2 regions of the Clostridium felsineum DSM 794 genome follow, and region 1 is predicted to be linked to the other one. Evidence: riboswitches for the same ligand, from Rfam matches in the RefSeq annotation. Region 1 holds a riboswitch; the other holds the start of a gene.
The links. Region 1 has a riboswitch for lysine ahead of dapA (4-hydroxy-tetrahydrodipicolinate synthase). Riboswitches for the same ligand answer to the same signal wherever they lie in the genome.

Region 2: another riboswitch for lysine. It lies ahead of lysA (diaminopimelate decarboxylase); the one in region 1 lies ahead of dapA (4-hydroxy-tetrahydrodipicolinate synthase).

The regions. Positions count from the first base shown of each region.
Region 1 covers NZ_CP096980.1:295,737-303,980, forward strand. Annotated here, with positions in the region: gene CLFE_RS01465 (NUDIX hydrolase) at 1-14, opposite strand, end outside; gene CLFE_RS01470 (Ig-like domain-containing protein) at 168-1,814, opposite strand; gene dapA (4-hydroxy-tetrahydrodipicolinate synthase) at 1,978-2,844, opposite strand; lysine riboswitch at 2,936-3,106, opposite strand; gene rbr3B (NADH peroxidase) at 3,418-3,963, shown strand; gene rbr3B (NADH peroxidase) at 4,058-4,603, shown strand; gene pgsA (CDP-diacylglycerol--glycerol-3-phosphate 3-phosphatidyltransferase) at 4,670-5,194, opposite strand; gene CLFE_RS01495 (glycosyltransferase family 4 protein) at 5,776-6,972, shown strand; gene CLFE_RS01500 (adenylosuccinate synthase) at 7,093-8,244, shown strand, end outside.
Region 2 covers NZ_CP096980.1:4,016,073-4,024,316, forward strand. Annotated here, with positions in the region: gene CLFE_RS18735 (GH36-type glycosyl hydrolase domain-containing protein) at 1-1,744, opposite strand, end outside; gene lysA (diaminopimelate decarboxylase) at 2,089-3,378, opposite strand; lysine riboswitch at 3,469-3,649, opposite strand; gene CLFE_RS18745 (M18 family aminopeptidase) at 3,706-5,007, opposite strand; gene CLFE_RS18750 (cation diffusion facilitator family transporter) at 5,219-6,403, shown strand; gene CLFE_RS24310 (phosphatase PAP2 family protein) at 6,459-7,337, opposite strand; gene CLFE_RS18760 (FMN-dependent NADH-azoreductase) at 7,368-8,033, opposite strand; gene CLFE_RS18765 (HelD family protein) at 8,114-8,244, opposite strand, start outside.

The DNA of each region.
Region 1 (8,244 bases):
CTGTTTTCTGACATGTAATAATCACCTTCAATTAAAATATTAAAAAGTTATCCACCTTTACATAAAAGTATCCACATTTATATTTTTTATTTTAGCATAAATGTGGATAACTATATATGAAATGTTATTTATTTTTTACAGTATATTTTATGAAAGATAATAAAACATTAATTTAATATTGTATCATATACCTGAAAATTATCTAAATCGAAGGTTCCGCTACCTAAAGTAAAGTTCTCACTTTGTCCATTTGTTTCGTTTGCTTGTTCAGTTCCTATAGCTACTGGATTTACTAAGTCATCAATATACATTTTTACTCCATTTAATGCATAATTTCCAGCATAACTAAGTACAATTGTATGCCACTTTCCGTCTAAGTACTTTGAAGCATCAGCAGTTAAGTTAATTGTGCTTTGTATACGATTCATATTTGTATTATGGTATGCGATATAAAAGTTTAAGGAATTATTCTCTAGCTTTAGATTAATTCCATCTGATGTAGATATTATAGTATTTGTTTCTGTATTATTTTGAGAGAATCTAACATCAAACTTCATGCTTACATTTTTAGCTGGAATAGAAGAGGCAAAAATATCGGCTGTACTACTGTCACCATTAAATCTTCTGAAGATCCTTCCATCTTCTTTTATTATGGTTGTATTATGTGCATATCCATAACTTGAAGGAATCTTATTCTTGTTATAATTACCTGTATCGACTAAATGATCACCACCTAGTTGAACAGTATCATCATCAAAGGTAAATTCATCAATTGGTTTTATGAGATCTGGTGCATTTGTTACAGTAACGGTGCAAGATGCACTCACGTTACTATCAGCTTCTGATGAGGCTGTTATTTGAACAGTTCCCTTTCCAATTGCAGTAATTTTACCATTGCTATCTACTGTTGCTACACTTGTGTCACTGGATTTCCATTTTATATTTTTATTTGTAGTATTGTCAGGTGCAATTATAGCTTGTAGTGTATCTGTTTCTCCACCTTTTAATTCATCTGTTTCCTTATTTAAAGAAATCCCTGTTATTTTAGTGGTATAATCTAATATTTTATCATATACCTGAAAATTATCTAAATCAAAGGTTCCACCGCCTAAAGTAAAGTCCTCACCCTGTCCATTTGTTTCGTTTGCTTGTTCAGTGCCTACTGCTATTGGATTTACTAAGTCGTCAACATACATTTTTACCCCATTTAATGCATAATCCCCAGCATAACTAAGTACAATTGTATGCCATTTACCATCTAAATATTTTGATGCATCAGCAGTTAAGTTAATTGTGCTTTGTATACGATTTATATTTGCATTGTGGTATGTGATATAAAAGTTTAGGAAGTTATTCTGTAACTTTAAATTAACTCCATCTGATGAAGATATTATAGTACTTGTTCCTGTATTATTTTGAGGAAATCTAACATCAAACTTCATGCTTACATTCTTGGTTGGCATAGAAGAGGCAGAAATATTTACTTGACTATTGTCACTATTAAATCTTCTAAATATTTTACCATCTTCATTTACCAAACCTGTATTATTAACATTTGCAAAACTGTAGCTACTAGCTTCACTTCCTGTATCAGTTGTGAAATAAGCATTTGGTTCATCATTATCAAAAGTATATTGATGTATTGGTTTAGTCTCTTCTGATTTATATGTATTTACGTTTTTTACTGAATTAGCACTTAAATTATTTTTTTCTCTATGATTAATATTTGCTGTGGCTTTTGCCAAAACGCTTGATGCGCTTCCCAAAACGAGTAACATAGAAGCAATACATGTGTTTCGTAATTTTTTATTCATAGATCCTCCTAATTTATATATTATTTTAGTTTACCTATTATAATTTATCGGGTATAAATTTACATCATTTATAATTATATATTGTAATTATGTAAAATAGTTATATAAATGAAAAGTGCTGTAAAACTAAAAAATAGTTTTACAGCACTTTGTAAAATTCAACTTATAGGATTAATAACTTATCTAATGTTAGTGATAGTTCTTTTGATATACTAACTAAAGGTAATCTAACATCATCGGACTTTATTACTCCAAGCTTATGAAGGCAGTATTTAATTGGTGATGGATTAGGTTCTTTAAATAACATTGGTATTATATCTACGACTTCTTTCCAAAGCTTAAATGCACCCACATGATCATTTTGCTTTGCCTTATTATATACTTCAACGTATTTTTCTGTATTTAAATGAGCTGATGCCATTATACCACCATCTCCACCAAGCATTAGAGTACTATAAAAGAAAGCATCTTCGCCAGTTAGTATTGAAAAGTCTTCTGGTCTATTTAATAAAAGTTCTGTGGTTTGATTAAAATCTCCACAAGCATCTTTTATACCTACTATATTTTTAAGTTCTGAAAGCTTTCTTATTGTATCATTTTCAATATTTCGTCCAGTTCTATATGGTATATTGTAAAGAACTATATCTAAAGAAGTGGATTCTGATATTCTTTTAAAATGTTCATATATTCCTCTTTGATCAGGTCTATTGTAATAAGGGCATACAGATAAAATACCTTGAATATTGTATTTTTCAAGTTTTTTAATATCTTTAGTCATTTTTTCAGTGTTGTTTCCACCAAAGCCAACATATATAGGAAGATTAAGCTTGTTTGCTTCAAGAGTTTTGTCCAAAATACTTTCATATTCATAATCTGATAAAGTAGGAGTTTCTCCAGTTGTTGCAAGAGGCATAAAACCTGCTGCGCCTTTTTCAGAATATGTTTTTATAAGCTTTTCATATGAAACTAAATCTACCTTCCCATCCTTGAAAGGAGTAACTAATGGTACTAAAACGCCTTCTAATTTCATTTAATCCCTCTTTCCCTTACCAGGGGTTTTATTGGTACAAAAAAATTAACAGCAAAGGAACACCTTTACTGTTAATATCAACATATCACGTGCACCTTGTAGCTCTCCACTATAGAAATAGTGACAGTTTTGCATATATTCTATACAAAACCAGAAAGAGTTCCTGCGAGAATTCTTTCTTCGGCTGAAATTCCTTTCCTCATTCCTCACAGCCTGCCAGCTAAGAAGGAGTAATAATAACTACAGCACCTCTACCCTAGGTAAGAATTAATTTTATAAACAGTTTATCATATAAATAATATTAATGCAAAAGTAATGATATATTTTAGTACACAATCTTTCATAAAAAATATTTTTTGTGGTGGTAAAGCTTGGAATACCAGGGCATTACAAATAGTGAAGAAAAAAATTACAAGAAAAATTTTAAAAAACTATTGCAAACGGATAATAACTATTATATAATAATAATTGTCAGAAGGACGTAGCAAAAATATAAAGAGATAATAAATTTAATATAAAAATCAAATAAGCTTAGCTTAATTATATGAGAGAGATAAAGGGAGGAAGTTAAAAATGAAAAAATTTAAATGTGTAGTTTGTGGATATATTTATACAGGAGAGGATGCTCCAGAAAAATGCCCAGTATGTAATGCAGGAAAAGACAAATTTGTTGAAGTTAAAGATGAGGGAGAAGGATGGGCAGATGAACACAAAATAGGAGTAGCTAAAGGTATAGATAAGGAAGTTTTAGAAGGCTTAAGAGCTAACTTTACAGGGGAGTGTACAGAGGTTGGAATGTACCTTGCAATGTCAAGACAGGCAGATAGAGAAGGATTCCCAGAAGTTGCAGAAGCATATAAAAGAATAGCATTTGAAGAAGCAGAGCATGCAGCAAAATTTGCAGAACTTTTAGGAGAAGTGGTAGTAGCAGATACTAAAACAAATCTCCAAATGAGAGTTGATGCAGAAAAGGGAGCTTGTGAAGGAAAGAAGGAACTTGCAACATTAGCTAAAAAGCTTAATTATGATGCTATACACGATACAGTACATGAAATGTGCAAGGATGAAGCAAGACACGGATCTGCTTTTAGAGGCTTATTAAATAGATATTTTAAATAGAATATAGATATTACTTGAAATAAATTAATAAAAATATAAATAGAATAGAAGAGGCTAAGTGTAGTCTTAAAATAGATTGATGGAGGAAACGAAAATGAAAAAATTTAAATGTGTGGTTTGTGGATATATTTATACAGGAGAGGATGCTCCAGAAAAATGCCCAGTATGTAATGCAGGAAAAGATAAATTTGTTGAAGTTAAAGATGAGGCAGAAGGATGGGCAGATGAACACAAAATAGGAGTAGCTAAAGGTGTAGATAAGGAAGTTCTAGAAGGCTTAAGAGCTAACTTTACAGGGGAGTGTACAGAGGTTGGAATGTACCTTGCAATGTCAAGACAGGCAGATAGAGAAGGATTTCCAGAAGTTGCAGAAGCATATAAAAGAATAGCATTTGAAGAAGCAGAGCATGCAGCAAAATTTGCAGAACTTTTAGGAGAAGTGGTAGTAGCAGATACTAAAACAAATCTTCAAATGAGAGTTGATGCAGAAAAGGGAGCTTGTGAAGGAAAGAAGGAACTTGCAACATTAGCTAAAAAGCTTAATTATGATGCTATACACGATACAGTACATGAAATGTGCAAGGACGAAGCAAGACATGGATCTGCATTTAAGGGCTTATTAAACAGATATTTTAAATAAAAATCATATAATTAAAGATAAAAGGTTTCTCCTTAAAGTCAATATTGGTTTTAAGGAGAACCCTTTTTATTTAGTAACCTTCTCATTATATTTAGATAAAAAAATGAAAAAATAGTTTATATATGCAATAACCGCACCTAAAAGAGCTAAATATAATATATATGTTCCAAAGGTTTTATCAAAAACAAAGAATAGAATAGCAACATAGAAAATTAGTGTTGATATTTTACCCCATATATTAGCGGGAATTACTATGTTTTTCCCATAAAGAAAAATACCTATGATTATCATAGAAAATTCTTTAGCTAACATTATAATTAATATTAATATTGGTATGTAACCTTTTATACTTAAACAAGTTAAAACTGTTAAGAGCATGAGTTTGTCGGCAAGTGGATCAAGTACAGTTCCATATTTAGTTATTTCATTAAATTTTCTTGCTATATATCCATCTAATATATCTGTAAAACCGGCCGTAAAAAAAATAATTGCCGAGTTAATTAAACAATTATTTGAATTTGAAAAAAAAGCAAATATAAAGCAAGGAATTAAAAAAAGCCTAAAAAGGGTGAGTAAGTTAGGTATATTCATATTCATCACCTCTTTATAATATTTCTTTTAGAATATTATTTGCACATACATATTAAAATATGAGGCTAAATACTTTTTATCATGAAATGAGTAAAAATTCAATAGTTTATTACAAATAATAAAGATTAAATGTAATAAAAGTTTATTTGACTACAAAAGAGTGCTTTGTTAAGATGAAAGAGTAAGTGCTTAAAAGCATATAAGTTTGCATAAAATATAGTATGTGTAATATTATAAGTAATTAGGGTATATGATTTTATAAAATAATTTGGGAAAAATAATTATGTTGACATTGTCTTACGCATTAATTGTAGATAATATATATTTGACTGAAAATTCTAAATTAAAGTTGAAATATTATAAGTTTATGGGATGGTTCAGGGGTTACCCACTCATTATCTTGAGAAGCTATAAGTGGAGTTTATTAGTGAGAATACTAGCAGAAAATATAAGCATAAGAATTAATAATTTTATACTAAATGAGGAAAAATAAAAAGGAAATGTATCTATAGTGTATAATTCTTAAAGTAGTATTCCTAAAGCATACCACTTCATATACAAAAAATAAAATGGAGGGTAAAATGAAAATTTTAATAACAACAGATACCTATTACCCCATGGTAAATGGAGTTGTAATATCAACTAATAATTTATATAAGCAATTAAAAAAGGCAGGACATGAGGTTAGAATTCTTACGCTGTCTTATAACGGAAGAGAATATATAGAAGGTGATATTTACTATTTAAATTCCCACTTTGTTAAGGTGTATCCAGATGCTAGAATAATGAAGCCATTTGGAAATACAGTAATAAGCAAAATAGTAGAATGGGCACCCGAAATTATACACTCGCAGACGGAATTTTCTACAATGTTAGTTGCTAAATATATAAAAAGAAAGCTCAATATACCTCAAGTGCATACTTATCACACAATGTATGAAGATTATCTTCAGTACTTTTTGGGCGGTAAAGTTCTACGTAAAGGTACAATGGCTAGATTGTTGAAAATTTTATTAAATACCTTCGATGAAATTATAGTTCCAACACAAAAGGTTAGAGATGTTCTTATTGATTATGATGTTTATAAGGATATAAAGATTATTCCTACAGGAATTGATATTAAATCATTTCAAAAGGATGTATCTAATGAGGAAAAGAGAAAAATTTTAAGTGAGTATGGATGGAAAACGGAAGATAATATCTTAGTTTATGTTGGAAGAATTGCTGAAGAAAAAAATATAGATGAGATAATAAATTTAGTTAGAGAAAATAGTAATAAGTTAAATGATATTAAGCTTTTAATAGTTGGTGGAGGACCATATCTTGTAAAATTAAAAGAAATGGTTTCTAAGTATAATATGGAGAACACCATAAAATTTACGGGAATGATTGATAGTAGAGAAGTATACAAATATTATAAATTAGGAATAGCTTTTGTAACGGCATCTCAAAGTGAGACTCAAGGATTAACTTATATTGAAGCACTAGCAAGTGGATGCCCAGTTATATGTAAGTGGGATTTGTGTGTTAAAAATTTAATTGTAAATGGAATTACTGGATTTACGTATAATGATAAAAATGAATTTGTAGAGGCAGTAGAAAATTTAAAAAACAATGAGGTATTAAGGCAAAAGATAATTTTCAACGCTAGAGAAAAATCACATGCATATTCAGAAGAAAGTTTTGGTAAAAAGGTTATCAAAATTTACAATAACGCTTTGATAAGTAGGAACATAAAAAGAAGAAATTTAGTTCAGATTATACGAACAATATTTTGAATATAAGTGACAATATTCGAATTTTTACCTCAAAAATAAAGACAAATTGCTTTTTTTATGGTATATTAGTTTTGGTAATTTTATATAGCAATTTTTAAATTATGAAAGTGAGGAGTTTTTATGTCAGCATTTATTGTTTTAGGCGCCCAGTGGGGAGATGAAGGAAAAGGTAAGATGACAGATTATCTTGCACAAGGAGCTGACGTGGTTGTTAGATTTCAAGGTGGTAATAATGCAGGGCATACAGTTGAAGTAGGAGATAAGAAATATAAGCTTCACTTAATACCATCAGGAATATTATATAAAAATAAAGTTAATGTTATTGGAAATGGTGTTGTTTTAGATCCAAAAGCTATGTTTGAAGAAATAGATTATCTTAAGGATTTAGGAGTAGAGGTTTCTTCTAAGAATCTAATAGTAAGCGATAGAGCACATTTAATAATGCCTTATCATAGAGCTATTGATGGAGCAAGTGAAAAAAGAAGAGGCAAAAATGATATAGGAACAACAGGTAAGGGTATAGGCCCTTGTTATACAGATAAAGCTGAAAGATCAGGAATAAGAGTATGTGATTTACTTCATCCTGAGGTCTTTAAAGAAAAGTTAAAATCAAATTTAGAAATAAAGAACGCTATAATTACTAAAGTATATGGTATGGATGCATTTGATTACGATGCAATATGTGAAGAGTATCTTGCTTTTGGTGAAAGATTAAAGCCATTTGTTAGAGATACCTCTGTTGTTGTTTATAATGAAATAAAAGGTGGTAAGAAGGTTTTATTTGAAGGAGCTCAAGGAAATCTTCTTGATATAGATTACGGAACTTATCCATATGTTACTTCATCAAATACTATAGGAGGGGGAGTTTGCCCAGGAGTAGCAATAGGACCTACTATGATAACTAGTGCAGTTGGAATAGCAAAAGCTTATACAACTAGAGTTGGTAAAGGACCTTTCCCTACAGAACTTCTTGATGAAATGGGAGATAGGATAAGAGAAGCAGGTTTTGAATATGGAGTAACTACAGGAAGAGCAAGAAGATGTGGATGGCTTGATACTGTTATATTGAAGCAGGCAGCTAGAGTTTCAGGACTTACAAGCTTTGCAATGACAAAAATAGATACCCTTGCAGGAATAGATAAAGTAAAAATGTGTGTAGGTTATGATTTTAATGGTAAAATTATAGATTATATTCCAGCTAGTCTTGAAGATTTAGCTTTATGTAAGCCTATATATGAAGAGTTTGATGGTTGGGATGAAAGTGTAGCACAG
Region 2 (8,244 bases), 1.2 Mb from region 1:
ATTTACCTTGACCTTTATTAAATTTTCTAGCTCTATTGAAAAAAAAGAAAATCTCACTTTCCCTATTATGGTACTTTCGATTCAAAGCATTTACTGCATTAAGAGCTATCTCATTTATTTTATGATCGGCTTCTTCTACTTCACTTCTACTATCCTTGAGATCTCCCAAAAGAGCAAAATAAAGATTTTTCTCTTTATTCGCTAAATAAAATACCTCCATTCTATCAATTAACTCTTTAGCTTTTTTTTCACTATTTAAAATTGCAGGAATTACAACAACAGTTTTTGCATAATCAGGTATTCCTTTAGGCAATTCTAACTTACATACAAACTTAGGTGTAGTTAAATGATTTATACTCCAATTAAACACTGCATTAACTATCTCTGAACATGGAACTAAAATAGCAAAAAATCCAAGTGCATACGGCCATATTCTATAATCATTTGTTCCTCTAAAAATCAGATAAATCAAAAAGTATGATAATGCTATAGTTCCAAGTATATTAACTCCTATATAAAAACCAACACTATGATTGTTCAATAAATTCAAAATTCCATTTTTTTTGCTTTTCAAACCTATCTTATATTTTAATTGATTTACCCCATTGTCTATTATGTAATATCCTATGTGCTTTTTTATATCGTACTTTGAATTGTCTTCTTTTGCACATTTAACTGCTGCTTTAGCAATAAATGATTCCGGCATTTTAAATCTATTAGCCATTTTTTCTATATTATGTCTATAATAATCCTTAGAAGAAAAATCCATATTAGAATAAATATTAGCAGCATCTTCTCTTAGTATACTTTCTACTATACTTAATTTTTCAAAGCAGCTCTTCCAATTTAGTGCTTCAATTTCCCTTATAGCATTTACACAATTACCCATAAGAACTTGAAACTCTGCCTGCCTTTTATGTTCTAAAACCACCATCTCACTAGTTGTGGTTTCTTGCATTTGAAGCCTTGTATCTATATATTCATAAATTTCCCCATCATCAACACCATTATCTCTCAAACTTTTAACAAATCTTTCAATAAAATGAGATGTCATTATTTCTTGATTCATAAGCACTTTTTTTACTCTATCAACATTTAATTGTTGTGAGTCTATTATTTCAAATCCAAGTTTATCAGCTTTTCTCTTCTCCCTTTGTGCAAATACTATACTCTCAATAATTCTACTTATATTTTGAATAACTGCCATTCTAAACATAAGTGGAAGTGCCCAAAGTTCTGAACTTGTAAGCATAGAACTTTTTTGATATTGCTGCACACATGAAATTATACTATCTTCACTTATTTTTCCACTTAATTTGTTTATTATTTTTACTCCAAGGTAATATGCTCTTGGTAAATCTTTAAATGCCCCTTCTCGCATAACAGGCATTTTTTTACAACATATTTCAGGCATATTATGTTTTATATCTTTATACTCTTTCTCTATAAGATATAAGTTATCAAGCAGCCACTCTGCTGCCGGCACTATTTCTTTACTATTTCTTATTTCTCTATCAAAATATTCGTAGCCTCTTATAATCATACTAAAGCTTCTATCTAGCTTTTTTATTAAAACCTTACTACTCTTTTTTTTAGGTAATCTACTATAGTTTTTTATAGCACTTAAATACTCATCTTGATTTAAATTTTCACTATAGTCATAACTTTTCTTTTTATTTATATCCCTCAATATGTATATAACAAAAATAATTAGACACAAAAGAAAAATATATACATAAAGCATAATAATCAATCCTTTCAGCAAATATACTCGTTAACCTAACTTCGATTATTATTCCCACATATATATTTTTTTAAACAGAAAGTAACAAACAATTTTTTTACTCCATAAAACATAAGAATCCGCTAATCATATAATTAACGGATTCTTATGTTTTAATTAAGAAGTCTAAGCCCCCACAAAGACTTCTTACAAATCTCTTATATTTAAGCCCCCTGCTTATTTATAAGTAACTATTCTAAACTTAAGCTGTACTTTATAATCACAGCCTAAAGATTAATCAATTTTTTACCTTATATTTATTTTTTACTATTTTAATAATTTTATTCTTTATTATAAATTTCAAATTATAATTCTCTTGAAAGCATATCTTCATAACTTTCTCTCTTACATATAAGCTTTTCTTTCCCGTCTCCAACTAATACTACTGCTGGTTTCGGTATTTTATTATAATTATTAGCCATGGAATATCCATAGGCTCCAGTGGTTGCTACTACCAAAACATCGCCACTCTTTACTTCCGATATGCAAATATCATTTATGAGTATATCTCCTGATTCGCAGCACTTACCTGCTACTGCAACTTTTTCCTTTGAATCATTAAACTTATTTATAATTTCACATTCATATTCAGCATTATAAAGTGCAGATCGTATATTATCTGACATACCTCCATCTACAGATACATACTTTCTTATGCCTGGTATTTCTTTTATAGAACCTACTGTATAAAGCGTTGATCCTGCATTTCCTATTATTGATCTACCAGGTTCTATAATTAATTTAGGTGTTTTTATATTAAACTCTTTTACTAAATTGCCTGCTTCATTTAATATAGCTGTGCAAAATTGTTTTGCAGTTTTAGGTTTATCCTTTTCTGTATAATAAATACCAAACCCTCCACCTAAATCAAGTTCTTTTATTTCATAGCCTGTTTCTTCTTTTATTTGTTTTATAAATTTAAACATAACCTTAGTTTCTTCTAAATAAGGTTCTATATCAAAAATTTGAGATCCAATATGACAATGTAATCCAGCTAATTCTATATTATCGAATTTCAAAACCTCTTTTACCGCTTTAATTGCATCCCCATTTATCAATGTAAAACCAAATTTTGAATCAATTTGTCCTGTTTTTATATATTCATGGGTATGTGCTTCTATCCCTGGCGTTATTCTTAAAAACACCTTCTGAATTTTATGCATTTTTTTAGCAATTTTATTCAAATTTTCTATTTCATAAAAATTATCAGCTACGAATCTTCCAACATTTAATCTTACACCCATTTCCATTTCATCTAAGGTCTTATTATTTCCATGAAAAAGCACATTATCCATATCAAAACCAGCTTTATAGGCTGTATAAAGTTCTCCGCCAGAAACCACGTCTAAACTGAGTCCCTCTTCTTTAACAATCTGGCACATAGCAATTGGTAAAAATGCCTTTCCTGCATATGCTACCCTGTTTCCATTTTCATTCACTTTAAAATTTTCATAATATTCTTTGCATTTTTGTCGAACTAACTTTTCGTCAACTACATAAAGAGGAGTACCATATTCTTTTGCTAATTTTTCTAAACTTATTCCTCCTATATATAATTGATTTTTTTCCACTTGCATACTGCCAAATAGCTTCACCTAAAACACCTCTCTATTTTTTCTTTGCGCTACAAATGTATAAAAATAAACGGCAAAGGAACACCTTTGCCGTTATAATTGCAATGTTGTGTACCTTGTAGCGCTCCACTTACCTAATAACTAATAAAGTGACAGCCCTTCATATATTATATAAAAAGCCAGTAAATAAATCCGCCAATTTATTTACTTCGGCTAAAAGTCCCTTTCACTGTTATCAACATTTGCCAACTCCAAACAGTTACTCTTAACTTAAAGCACCTCTACAAAAGGTTATTAATATTTTTTTCTAATTGTAACATACAAAGAATAAATATACAATATAATTCTCTATAAATTATAAAATTCTTCAAAGGATTTCTCTACATATACATGATCTAGAGTGCCACACAATTCTCTTATTGAATGCATAGCTAATAAAGCTGTGCCTATATCAACTGTTCTTATTGCAGTATGTGTAGCTGTTATAGGTCCTATCGTACTTCCACCTCTTTCATCAGATCTGTTCACGAACTTTTGATACGGAACACCCGAAAGCTTACATATTTCCTCATATACAGCTATAGAATTACTATCAGAAGTATACTTTTGAGCTGCACTTATTTTTATAACTGGACCTTCATTTATATGAGGTCTTGTTATTGGATCTGCCTTTTCTCCCTTATTAGGATGAACTGCATGTGCTGAGTCTGATGATATCATAAAAGAATTATGAAGAGCTCTAAAGAAATCTTCTCTATCCCCTCCGAAGGATAAAACTATTCTTTCAAGAATATCTGATAAAAATTGTGAATCTGCTCCTTGCTTTGTAGAGCTTCCTATTTCCTCATTATCAAAACAAGCTAAAACATTTGTAGCTTCAGAATTTTTAGAGTTAACTAATGCAGTTACTCCTGCGTGAACCATTTCAAGATCATCTAATCTACTGCTTGATATAAATTCATTATTTATTCCCATAATGCAGCCCTTATCATATTCATATAAGAACAAGTCAAAATCTAATATATTAGAAATATCTTCTCCAAGTTCACTAGCAATAACCTTAATAAGATAATTTTCTTTTTCGAACTTATCATTAATAAGCCCTAATACAGGCAAAGTATCAATTTGAGGATTAATTTTAATTCCACTATTTACATCTCTATTCATATGTATAGCTAAATTAGGTATAACTAGTATAGGTCTTTTTATATTTATGAGCTTTGTATCTGGACATAACACGTTTTTCCCTCTTACCGTAACCCTACCTGCTATAGAAAGTGGTCTATCAAACCAAGTATTTAATATTGGTCCTCCATATACCTCTGTGTTAAGCTTTATATATGAATTTTCCGAAACCATTTCTGGAATAGGTTTTATTCTAAAAGTAGGCGAATCTGTATGTCCCCCTATTATTTTAAAACCCTTTTTTGCCACAAATCCACTCCCTACATTAAATGCCACCAATGCTGAATCATTTCTTTCAACAAAATATTTACCATTCTTAGTGAGTTCCCATTTATTTTCTTCCTTCACTTCAGTAAAACCATTTTCAAGTAGTATATTTTTAATATTTTCCACCGAATGGAATGGTGATGGACTATCATATATGAAATCTATTAACTTTTTTGCAAATTCAAGTTCATTTTGCATTATCTATTCCTCCAAAATATAAGATTAGTATTTTATTTTAACATATAGGAAAACTACTTTAATAAATATATAAATAGTTTAAATTTCCTAAGTTATAGTATACAGAATGTATTTATTTTTTTCCAGTATATAGCCATTATATGTTATAATAAATATAATTTTAATTATGATGCACTAGATATTAATGTTTATACACACGGAGAGTGATAGAATGTTTATTAAACTCATTATTTCAAAGTTTATAAAAGACTTTGAAAATATAAATGATAAAAAAGTCAGGGAAAATTACGGTATTTTAAGTAGCATTATGGGACTTATAGTAAACATAATACTATTTATTATAGAACTAACCATCGGAATCTTTATAAATAGTATTGCGGTTATTGCTGATGCCTTTCATAATTTAGCAGATGTTAGCGCTTCAATTATAACCCTTATAGGTTTTAAGTTATCAAATAAACCTGCTGATAAAGAACATCCTTTTGGGCATGGGAGAATAGAATATTTATCTGCACTTCTTGTATCTGCAATAGTACTAATTGTAGGTTTAGAATTCATAAAGACTTCATTTTCAAGAATTCTATCACCACAGGCTGTGCATTTTAATCTTGTTTCTTTTATAATAATTTTAATTGCAATACCTCTTAAATTATGGTTAAGCTTTTTTAATAAAAATATTGGTAAAAAAATTGATTCTTCTGCATTAAAAGCATCTGGTGCTGATGCCTTAAATGATGTATATATACTTTCAAGTGTTATTTTATCTCTTTTAGTATCTGCATTTTCTACCATCTCTATAGATGGCTATGTTGGTATTTTTGTAGGTGGATTAATTGTATGGTCAGGAATTTCTTTAATGAAAGATACTATAGATCCACTTTTAGGTCAGGCACCTGATCCTAAGCTTGTAAAATCAATAAAAAAAATGGCTCTTAAATGCGATGTTATACTGGGAGTGCATGACCTTATAATACACAATTATGGGCCTGGAAGAACAATGATTTCTTTCCATGCTGAAGTCCCTTATAATATCTCAATTATGACCATACACACTAAAATAGATGAAACTGAAAAAATGATTTCTGAAGAATTGGGCTTATTTGTGGTAATTCATATGGATCCCCTTTTAATAGGTTCTCCAGAAGTAACTGAAGCCAAAAAATATGTTTCAAAAATCCTTAAAGACTTTCCGTATGTCCAATCCTTTCATGACTTTAGAATTGTCGGGGATGGTGATGATAAAAAATTAATATTTGATATAGTCGTTCCCTTTGACGAGAAAGTTTCTGAACAAACTCTGGAAAATTTAGGCGATACTATAAAGAATAAAATAAATGAAAAGCATCCTAATTATGATTGTGTAATTACAGTTGATAGAGATTATTCTGCAACTTAGCTTTTTAAAAAAGTACAGCGTGAAAAAATAGAATTTCACGCTGTACTTTTTTATACTATAAACTTGAAGTCTTACATATTTTCGTAATTAGATATAAATTACCAGTAGTAAACCATAATAAAATACAAAAATACTTTATAAAATAAAACACTAACATTTTAGGTAAAATAGCATCAAATAACACTTTTAAAATAATCATTCCTAAAATCGTTATTAAAATCTTTATTATATTATTTATAGCATTAGTTTTAGGATTAAACTTTATATATTTTTCTTGAATATCATGTCCAATTATAAAACCTAACACTGCACCTAATTCCTGATATAATTTAGCATCATTAATACATATTGTGATTGCCATCATTGGAAAAATAATCACTAGAAATATGACTAAGTTTTTTTTGTACTTTTTCAATTTATTTGTCCTATTTAGAACTTCAACACAAAAGCTTCCAAATATAAATCCACCTATAACATCTATAGGTCTATGGACTCCAAGATAAATTCTTGATATACCAACAAGAATTATCATTATAGCTGCAATAACATATATGTAAGTTTTTTTTATATGTTTGACCAATAAAAGCCAAAAAACAGTGGCCCCCTGAGTATGTCCACTTGGAAAAGAATATCCATCTGCTGTCTGTAACCTAAGTGATCTTATGCCAAAGGTTCCTATGGGTCTTTTTATTTTAAAAACACTTTTAACATAATAATTTATTATACTGCTATATAAAATTGTTACTGCCATTATGTATCCAAGTTTTTTATCTATACATAAATATATTATTGCAATGAATGCTATTATAAAATATTCTTCTGCTGTCATAGTAACCGCTTCAGCTATTTTATCTAAAAAGGGATTAGAAAATTGTTGTAAAAATTTTATTATTTCTATGTTATATTGCCCTGTTAAAATATTATTAGCAAACAATTTTTAATCCCCCATCCCTTAACTATAAAATTACTGTTTTACCAAATCTCTTACATTCATTTTAGGAATCAAATTATCAATTTCATTAAAAGCTTTTTCTATTGCTTTATCTCTACCTACATCTTCTGTATTTACACCTTCAACAAGAAGTTTTTCAAACTTTCTTATTCCTATTTGTCTAAGTACATCATGAAGATAATTTATTCCATGATTTATTTTCCAGGAAATTATTTTTGGATAAACCCCACCTGATGATTGTATACAAAGAACACTTCTTTCCCTATCATTCAAAAGTCCTTTAACTTCATCTTCTGAAATTTTTATAGTCTTATCATTTTGTATTATGCAATCAATGTATGACTTAAGTTTTGAAGGAAAAAGCGAACTCCACATAGGATAAGCAATTACATATACATCCGCACTTATAAATTCATCGCAAAGTTGATTTATTCTATCAACAGCTTTTCGGTCATTTTCACTTAATAATGCATAATCATTTCCTGATACAATTTCTCCATTATCATTAAGGAATCTAGCATCCAATTCAGGAATGTACTCGCTGCATAAATCATGCTCTATAAGATCATATTCCGAATACTGTTCAAGAAATTTATTTATAAATTCTCTTCCTACAGTTTTGCTTACTGATGCATTTTCAGGCTTTGTATTAACAGAAATATATAATAATTTTTTCATTTAAAACACCTCCAAAAGTATTTTCTCTTTTAAAGTCAAAAATTATTCTGAAAGCATTTTAAATATATAGTAAAAAACTATTACATAGAAATATTAATATGGCATAACTTATGAAGCGCCCTTGTAGCCATTACATACAAAACTCTATCTAAATTTTTCTTTTCATGCCTACTTACAATAATTACACCATCAAACTCTAATCCTTTAGCAA